3 regions of the Geobacillus sp. FSL K6-0789 genome follow, and region 1 is predicted to be linked to each of the others. Evidence: predicted binding sites of a transcription regulator. Region 1 holds the regulator's gene; each other region holds the start of a gene.
What was found. Region 1 encodes LexA, which represses DNA repair genes until DNA is damaged. Its sites were predicted from a motif close to CGAACATATGTTCG; they were not measured.

Region 1 (3,281 bases):
CCATCGTCTTCCTCCCTTTCATTAACATGGTGTCATTTACTATCATATAGAAAATCGATCGGCTTGTACAACGTTATTTTCCGGTCCACCCCTCTTTCGACCGTTTAATGGAAGCGCCGCCGCTGGCTTTCCTTTAATTTTTTCGGCGTCACGTCGTTGCCGTTCGGGTCAATGACGGTCACTGTATGGAGCATATCGGTCATCGCCTTGCGGAACGCTTGAATGTACTCACGGCGCAGCTTCGCTTGCTCGAGGGCCTCTTCGGCCGACAAGCAGGCCGTTTTCGCTTTTTTCGCCAGTTCATTGATGCGGGCTAATTTATGTTTGGCAAGCATTGATCATCTTCTCCTATCTGCCATATTCTCACTCTGTTTTATCTTATCTGATCAACCGGGAAGATGGCAAGGATGGCATCTTGGCTTCCTTTGCCCGCTCGCCGCTTTAGGGTCAGGCGCAGTACACGATCAACGCCGCCTTTGTTGCTCGTCCATATATTCCTGGTAACGCCGATGGACGGTCGCCTTGGACGCCTCGTAGCCGAAGCTTCGCATCGTCGCGGCGATATCGGCAAACGTCAGTCCACGCTCGCGCAAGCGGACGATCTCCTCAACCGGCAGATCGATTCGATCGCGCCCGGCGTTTTCGCCCCGGCGCCTTAGGTTCCGCTCCGGTCGGTATCCGCTGGCGATGGCTCGCTGCATGCCACGCTTAATTTTGGCGTTATGTATTTTTCTTTGGTACTCCTCGACAATCGCGATGATGGATAACACCATCTCATCGGCCTCCGACAGCGGCATCTCCCCGCGGTGGCTGGCGCTGTATATTTTCACCCCTTGCTTTTTCAAGCAATGCAGCACCGCCATGCGCGCATGGCCGCGCCCAAGCCGCGTTTCATCTTGAATGAGCAGCACATCGACCTCGCCTTCCTCGCAAAGCGAAAGCAGCTCCAACACGCCGTCGCGGTCGGCTTCATAACCGCTCGCCTGCTCGGCGATCACTTTCACGACTTCAAATCCACACTCGGCCGCCAGCTGCTCGAGCTCATCTCGTTGCCTCGCGAGTGACGTTTCCTGTTCCGCTTTGTCCGTGCTGACTCGGCAGTAAATGACCGCCCTCATGGCCACTCCCTTCTTTCCATCACTGATTGACGGCCACCGAGCCGCCCTGCTTTGATTTTAACACAGGAATGACAATTTGTTCACCGGTGGCAAGACGCGGGCTCGGCAAATGGTTGACATCGACGACCCAGCGGATGAACTCATCAGGCGGCATATGGTGTTCCTGTTCGTACTGTTTTGCCAGCCCCCAAAGCGTATCGCCGGGAGCGACCGTGATCGTCACGTATTCTTTTTTATCGACCGGGCTGCTGGCGTAAACGAACCCTGCCAACACGAGCGAAAACAAAAATGAAAACAAAACATAGTGCAGCAACGTTTTCTCCATTCTCCCCACCCTTTCTAGAATGTTTGTTCGCTTTCCTTCATTATAGTCAAGAACATTTGTTTGTGTCAATAAAAAACTCGAACCTATGTTTGTTTTTTCGTCTTCCGCATGGTATAATGAAGGCAAATGATGTGGCGAAAGGTGTGAAACAATGACGAAACTGTCAAAACGACAACAGCAAATTTTAGAGTTTATTAAACAGGAAGTAAAAACAAAAGGCTATCCTCCGTCGGTGCGGGAAATTGGGGAAGCGGTTGGACTGGCGTCAAGTTCGACGGTCCACGGGCATCTCGCGCGCCTAGAAAGCAAAGGGTACATCCGCCGCGACCCGACAAAGCCGCGCGCCATTGAAATTTTGGACAACGATATGGCCAAGGAGAGAGAAAAAGAGGAGATCATCTCGGTGCCGATCATCGGCAAGGTGACGGCCGGTCAACCGATTACAGCGGTGGAAAACATCGAAGGCTACTTTCCGCTGCCGAAGCGGCTCGCCGCTGGCGAGGAGCAGTTGTTTATGCTTGAAGTGATGGGCGACAGCATGATCGAAGCCGGCATTCTCGACGGCGACTACGTCATCGTCCGCCAGCAGTCATCGGCCAACAACGGCGACATCGTCGTCGCCATGACGGAAGACAACGAGGCGACGGTGAAGCGGTTTTTCAAGGAAAAAGACCACATCCGCCTGCAGCCGGAAAACGCCCATCTTGAGCCGATCATCGTCCGCGACTGCACGATTCTCGGCAAAGTGATCGGCGTCTATCGCCTGTTCGACTGACTCGTGCCGGCCTGCGCCCATAAAAAAGCTGCCCTGAAAAAAACGGGGCAGCTTTTTTATGAATCAGTAGAGTTCCATATATTGGTCCAATTCCCATTGATGAACCGTTGTCCGATACATATCCCACTCAATTTCTTTCGCTTCGACGAAATGCTCGAATAAATGTTTGCCGAGCGCGTGAATCATCACTTCATCGGACTTCAAGTTTTCCAACGCTTCATGCAGCGTGGCCGGCAAATCGACAATGCCTTCTTCAAGCCGCTCTTCTTTCGTCATGACGTAAATGTTTCGGTCAACCGGCGCCGGAGGAGTGAGCTTGTTGCGAATGCCGTCAAGCCCGGCCGCCAACAGCACGGCCATCGCCAAGTACGGGTTCGCCGCCGGATCGACGCTGCGCACTTCAATGCGCGTGCTCATGCCGCGCGAAGCCGGAATGCGGATGAGCGGGCTGCGGTTGCGCGCCGACCAGGCGACATAACATGGCGCCTCGTACCCCGGAACAAGCCGCTTGTACGAGTTGACCGTCGGGTTGGTGACAGCTGTAAAGTTCGGCGCATGCTTCAACACGCCGGCAATAAACTGCCGGGCCGTATCGCTCAACTGCAAATCGCCGTTCGGATCAAAAAAGGCGTTTTCGTTGTTGCGAAACAGCGACAAGTTGCAGTGCATTCCCGAACCGTTAATCCCAAAAATCGGCTTCGGCATAAACGTCGCATGCAGCCCATGTTTGCGGGCGATCGTTTTGACAACGAGTTTAAACGTTTGAATGTCGTCGCACGCTTTTACGGCATCAGCGTATTTGAAATCGATCTCATGCTGGCCCGGGGCAACTTCATGGTGCGACGCTTCAATTTCAAAGCCCATCTCCTCAAGCTCAAGCACGATATCGCGCCGGCAGTTTTCCCCAAGATCGGTCGGCGCCAAGTCGAAGTAGCCGCCGCGGTCGTTCAGTTCCATCGTCGGACGGCCATTTTCATCGAGCTTAAAGAGGAAAAACTCCGGTTCCGCTCCCAAGTTGAACGCCGTAAAGCCGAGCGCTTCCATCTCTTTCAACACGCGCTTT
Region 2 (3,281 bases), 810 kb from region 1:
CTTATACATATAGAACGAAACGAGTATAAATGTTGTGTAGATAGCCCATATTGAGTCGAAATGGTTCGGCAAATATCCATGTATTTGATAATCTAAAATTGAGCCACTTTTCAACGGTTCGATCACATAAAAAATGAGCCACCCGATTTCCAATTTTCATCATCTTTGGCGAGGAGACCCCGACTTCTAAGCGAGAGCGAAAGTCGGGGAGGAATCGCCCTTCCTCCCTCCAACGATTATGATCGCCATCTTAAATTATCCCCTTTTCCCACATGAAACAGATCGCTTCCATACCGTTTTTCACATTCGTGAAGACGAAGAACAGTTTCTTTGGAGCCATCACCTTGAATTTCATCCTATTTCGCGCAGGAGACTCCACTTCAACGACCAAAGGGAGTAAGTGGGAGAGGAATGCGCGTTCCCCCTTTCTTTTGTATATGATAGAATAAAGGCGTGGAGAAAACCGTTCAATAAAGGCACTCCAATCACAGCTGCTCGATGTATGGAGTTGGTTGCAGGAAACGTTGCAACGTAAAACATCGAGCGTAGGTCCGTCTGTTGTGTGTGGAAGCCAAGTACTGCCAACAGACACACCGAGAGAATCGGTAACGATGCAGGCATGACCTGCGTCGTTGGGTAGTCGTCAACCTGCCCCCTGATGCAACCCCAAGTCAAGGAAGGAGGACGAAGTCCGTTTGCACTTCTGGGGAGTGGCAAGCCCCCACTTCAAGCGTTAGCTAAGTGGGGGTAGTTGACGTACTCGACTTGTCACAATTTATGGTAAAATGGAAGAAATATGGCTCTTCACCACAACATGTATTTGACAAGCAATACGGTTTCCTGCACAAAGATGTGCAAAAATCACTGATTTGTTGATTTTCCCTCACAAGCGTAAATAGGGTATGTTCAGAAAAAATCAAGTACAACTTTTGGTGAAGAGCCAGAAATATCGGAGAGAAGTGAAACAGTCACCGGAATGGCCATGGCTAACGATGTTGTCGGCTGTCGATGGACGAACGAAAAAAATGGATGAAGAGATGTTTCGTGAATTGGAGGGAATAGCCATGACAGAACAAGACATTTTAGAAGCACTAGAAGAATGGCAAAACTTAAGCGTCGACCCCGAAAACCGTTACGCATACGAAATGCGGCTGAAATGGCTCCTTGATCAACTCTCAAACATTCGCGGCAGTCGGGAAGAAGGAAGACAAGAAGGATTGAAAGAAGGATTAGAACAAGGTCGAGAAGAAGGGAAAAATGAAACGATTCGAAAAATGGTCGAAAAAGGAATGAGTATAACAGACGTTGCCCATATTCTCGACATGACAGAGGAGGAAGTACGGGAGCGGTTGGGGAATTAGCGAACGGTGCCGGGTGCTGTTTGCGATTTGATCGCAAAGCGCAGCGCTCGGCAAGAACGTTCGAGAAACTGTCCATTCGTGAACAAGTTCCCAGTAACAAAGCGATGCCATGCACGTTCGGAAGAGAAGCCAAGCCTAAAAGATGAATGGCAATGATCACCGCGTCTTCTTGTTTCGCCAAATGACGATTGCGACGTTGAAGATAGCGTTGAATGTGTGACAGCTGGGCAGAAACAAAAAAGAAAATCGCTGCATATTGTTTTTGAATTTTTGCTTTGTCTGTAGTAAAACGAAAGTGCTCTTGCATGGGGATTCTCCTTTCGAATGTTTGGTCGCACTTTCATTCTACAGGAGATCCGCAGGCGAGGGCTATTTTTATGTTTGCTCGATTTTATCTAGCACCATCGGTTATTTGATATAAACTCGGACTTTTAAAAAATATTTTGGTATGACAGATTCTGTCTAACCTATTTGATAATATAAGTATAAAGAATTAATTGGAAACTCTAAGGGTGATACGGTGGACAAAGAGAAAGAGGCGAAAATAAGTAGGGTGCTTAAATTGTATGATACGTTCCGAAAAGGGGGAGTTATCAATAAGAAGAGAACTGCTGATGAATTAGGTGTAAACGAAAGAACCGTTCAGAGAGATATTGATGACATAAGAATGTTTTTATCTAATAACTGTGCTGGTGAGGAAATACTATACGACTTTTCTAAAAAAGGATATTACCTAAGTGGATTTGTTAAAAATCCTTTAACTGGGGTCGAATTGCTAAGCATCATAAAGATAATTTTGGAGAGCAGAGCTTTTTGTAAATCAGAGATGAATGGGTTAATTGATGCTCTCCTTAGTCAGGCAACTGAAGAGGATAGAAAATTTATAAAAGCTATCATTGGAAATGAGTTAATTCATTTTCAACCATTACAGCATAACAAACCCCTTCTGAAGATGATTTGGGATATTGGTTTTAGCATTAGAAACAAACAAATGATAGAGATAACTTATGAAAGAATGGATGGAAAAGAGTCAGTAAGAATTGTAAAACCCGTTTCGATAATTTTTTCCGAATATTATTTCTACTTAATTGCGTTTATAAAGGATAGTGAATATCAATCACCAGCTTTTTTTAGAGTGGACAGAATTAAGCATTTTAAGCTGTTACAAGAGAAATTCAAATACTCCGAAAAAGACAGGATAGAAGAAGGGGAGCTTAGAAAACGTATTCAATTTATGTATGCAGGAGACCTAATGACCATTAGATTTAAATTTTTTGGTCTTTCGCTTTCTGCTGTATTGGACAGGTTTCCTAATGCTAAAGTCATTGAAAAGCTTCCAGAAGGATGGTTAATTGAAGCGGAGGTTTACGGAAAAGGATGCATGATGTGGCTATTGAGCCAAGGAGAGCGTGTAGAGGTTATCAGTCCTCAAAGCTTAAGAGATGAAATGAAAAGAACCATTCAATTAATGGCTGATAAATATAATTAAAAGAAAGGGGTTGGGTCATGCTTAAGAGAAGTATTAAATTTCCTTTGATAATGAAGTCAGGTGCAAAGGTGCGAACTATAGAAGAGTTAAGAGCAAATTTTGACTTGGAATCAGTGATGGAGCTATTTTTTGATGGCAGGTTAAAGGTATGGTTAGAACAGAGATTTTATAAAAACGAACTTGAACAATTGGAAAGAATTAAGGATATACCTATTGAAGAGGCAGAAACTATTGCAAAAAGATTGTTTGAAATTTTCAACATCCCTTTTTCTGAAGATCATTTGGATGTTAATTACATAATTAAAAAAAGACAGAAGATAGAAATGTTAAAACAATTCACAAATGAACAAATTGAAAATGTAGACCAGGTAGCAACATCGCAAGAGGAACTATGCAAGATTTTGGAGAACAGCGTGTTAAATAATGAAACA
Region 3 (3,281 bases), 580 kb from region 1:
TTGGACAGGCAAGCGCCAGGTAGATAAAAAACGGGTCGTAAAACAGCTGTTCCCGGCTCCCCGGCGCAAGCGCCACACCGAGTTCGCGCAGCTGCTCCCGTTCGATTTCCGCCATAAGCCCATCCTCTTTCGCCCTGGCCGGAATGACGCCATCGTTGGCGCCAATGACAAACGCATACTTCACGCCGATGAGGCGCGAACGGTCGAGCTGGGCGACGATCACTTGATCGATGGCCGGCGGCACAAGGGAGAACTCAAGCCGGTCAAGCCCGGCCTCGATAATTTTAGCAAATTCGGCTAACGACAACGGTTCCGCTCCGAGCATTTCAACGTATTGGTCAAGCAAATCGATGACCGCGTTCCACACCTGCTCATGCTGGCGCGCTTCCACGAGGCGGCCTTCCGCTTCCGCCTGCGCGCTCATTTGTTCCAGCTTTTTCGGAATCTGCAATTCTTCTAACAAGAGATATAGCGCCGTGCAATACCCGCGCCCGTCCTTAGCCCGGCGCAAACGGCGCTCAAGGCGGCGGAGCGGGGCGGCCAGCGTCTCCCGCCATTCGTTCAACTTGTCCTCAAATTGCCGTTCTTCATCCGTCTGCGGCACATTCAACCCGTCAAGCGCCCGGTAGCGCCGATACGGCCAGCGCTCGCCGCTCGTCCATTTGTCCCCCTTCACCCCATAAGCAAGAACATAGTTTTCGAGTTTGTCGGCTGCCTCGCGCCACATGACCAAGTCACCGTCCAACGGAAAGAGCAAATCCGTCTTCACAGCGCGAAACACCGCCTCATACCGCCAGTTTGTGGAAATTGTTTCCAAAGCAGCGCGCACAAGTTCAATGAGCGGATGATGGTGCATCGGCTCTTTTTCATCCATAAAATACGGGATGCCAAAATCAAAAAACACCGTCTTCACAAGGTCGCGGTACGCCTCCGTTTGGCGGATGACGAGTGCGATGTCGCGATAGCGCGCCCCTTCGTCGCGGACAAGGCGGATGATTTCCCGGGCGACCGCTTCCAGTTCTGCGCGGCGGTTGGCCGCCTCATAAAGGCAGACCGCACCGTCTTCCGCTTCGTAAGGCGGCAGCGGGCGGCGATGAAACTGCGCCTCGAGATGGGCGAGCGCCCCGCTTTGATGACGTCGGTTTTCCGCGAGCACGACCGGCTCTTCAAGCAAAACATCGTTGGCCAAGGCAAGCTCGCGCAACTGGCGGTACGTCTGCGCCGGCAGATAAAACAAGTCGAGCTCGTCCGGCATCTCACCATCATACGGACGGTCGACCGTCAGGCAAACGGTGACCCGCCGGCAATGACGAAGAAGCTGCTCAATCACTATGTATTCTTGCGGGGCAAAATGATGGAATCCGTCGATATAAACATCGGCATCACGCAAATAGCAGGAGCGGGGGATTTGTTCGGCGAGCAGGCGCAAATAATCTTCCGAATCGAGGTAATGGCCGCTTAAGCTCCGCTCGAGCTCTGCATAAACGAGCGCGACATCGCTGAGCTTATCGGCCAGCAGGCGCCGTCCCGGCCGGCTCGGCCCGCTTTCCAGCTCCTCGACACGGCGGCGAAGCTCGTCCGGCGTTAAGCAATACCGCTTGCATTCGGCGATCATCTCATGCAGCTGCTCGACAAAACCGCTTTTGTCCGCCGCGCGGCCAAACAGTTTAAGCTCCTGTTTCCGCTGTTCAATAATTTTGCGAATCATCATTTGCACGCCGACATCGTGGACGTGGTAGCGGTTCATGCCTCCCGTCTCCTGCAAGACGCGCCAGGCGAGGCGGGGGAAGCTGAACACTTGGGCGCGGATCATTCCTCCTGCTCCCTCGGTATGGATTAAGGCGTATTCACATTGAAACGTCATCTGCTCCGGAACGAGGTAAACAATCGTCTTTCCTCTCGGATCTTCCTGCAGCTTGCGGCGGATTTCCGCAAGACACATAGCCGTCTTCCCGCTTCCCGATCGTCCAAGCAAAAAGCGAAGCGACACGGCGATCACCACCATTCGTTTCCTTTATCTTTTCTATTTTAGCACATATGTTCGTATTTGGTAAAGAAAAACTGCCTTCCTTGAAAGCAACCGCTCCCTTAGGCAAAACCGTCGCCGCACCTCGATGCGCCATTTTCTCAAAAATGGAAAGCAATCTCCCGAAACGGCCAATAGCGGAGGTCTACCTTGCCGACCACTTGGCTGATTTTGACGAAGCCGAAATGGCGGCTGTCCCAACTGCTGAGCCGATTGTCGCCAAGGACAAAAATGCAGCCAGCCGGCACCCGCTTTTCTCCCGTCACCTCTTCAAGGGTAAAACCGCCTGTCAGCTTCCCGCTAAGGAGTTGCTGCTTATACGGCCGCAAATACGGTTCATCGACCTGTCGACCGTTAATATACAGCACATCGTTTTTGTACTCGATCCGATCCCCCGGCAACCCGATGACCCGTTTCACGTAATCTTCCTTTTGATTGGCGTGAAACACGACGACATCAAACCGATGAATCGGGGCAATTTCATAACGGATCTTATTGACGATCAGCAAATTGCCGCTTTGCAGCGTCGGCATCATTGACTTTCCTTCCACCATATAATTGCTGAAAACGAAAAAACGGAGCATGGCGACAAACCCGACAGCGGCGAGCCATGGCCAGCGGCGTCCCCGCTTCTTTCCTTGTTTCCGTTTGGTCACTCCCTGTCCTCCTCGCTGCGTTGTTTTTCCGTCAACGAAAATCTTGCCTCTACTCGTTTTCCCGCATACCAAAGCAGCAGCACAACAACAGCGATCGCCGCCGTACGCAACGGCTGGCGGACAAGCGCCACCAAGTCATACCCGATAAAGCTGATCGTAAAAATCATGATCATCTTTCCAAGCAAGACCGCTAATACAAACTGCTGGCGGCTGATGCGTGACAGACCGGCAACGATATTGACAAGCGCCGACGGGGTGAAAGGAAAGCAATACAGCAAAAACAGCGGCCCGAATCCGTGCCGTTCAATCCAGTGCATAAACTGGCGCACTTTTGGATGGCGGCGGACAAAATGAAAGAAACGCTGCTGGCCGATCTTCCGCGTCAGCCAAAAGACGATGAGCGAGCCGAGCGAAGCGCCAATCCAAGAAATGAAAAACCCTTTCCACAACCCGAATGCCGCTGCGTTCGCCATCACAAACACAACCATCGGCAAAATCGGAAAAAACGACTCGAGCAGCGTCGCCGCAATGCCGGGAAATATGCCGAAGGAACGGTAATGGTCGAGTAAGGAAAGCACGTGGTCGAGCGTGAGCCATTG

Region 2: the regulator LexA is predicted to act here: its motif matches at 1,683-1,696, upstream of NSQ51_RS02055 (WYL domain-containing protein).
Region 3: the regulator LexA is predicted to act here: its motif matches at 2,031-2,044, upstream of addB (helicase-exonuclease AddAB subunit AddB).

What each region holds. Positions count from the first base shown of each region.
Region 1 covers NZ_CP151966.1:1,222,709-1,225,989, reverse strand. The annotation lists gene tkt (transketolase) at 1-4, opposite strand, end outside; gene NSQ51_RS06415 (DUF896 domain-containing protein) at 105-335, opposite strand; gene NSQ51_RS06410 (recombinase family protein) at 465-1,118, opposite strand; gene yneA (cell division suppressor protein YneA) at 1,138-1,443, opposite strand; gene lexA (transcriptional repressor LexA) at 1,595-2,218, shown strand; gene glnA (type I glutamate--ammonia ligase) at 2,282-3,281, opposite strand, start outside.
Region 2 covers NZ_CP151966.1:408,208-411,488, forward strand. The annotation lists gene NSQ51_RS02045 (Rpn family recombination-promoting nuclease/putative transposase) at 1,026-1,361, shown strand; partial or broken gene NSQ51_RS02050 (IS982 family transposase) at 1,388-1,668, opposite strand; gene NSQ51_RS02055 (WYL domain-containing protein) at 1,882-2,850, shown strand; gene NSQ51_RS02060 (hypothetical protein) at 2,868-3,281, shown strand, end outside.
Region 3 covers NZ_CP151966.1:639,188-642,468, reverse strand. The annotation lists gene addB (helicase-exonuclease AddAB subunit AddB) at 1-1,990, opposite strand, end outside; gene lepB (signal peptidase I) at 2,128-2,682, opposite strand; gene NSQ51_RS03385 (TVP38/TMEM64 family protein) at 2,679-3,281, opposite strand, start outside.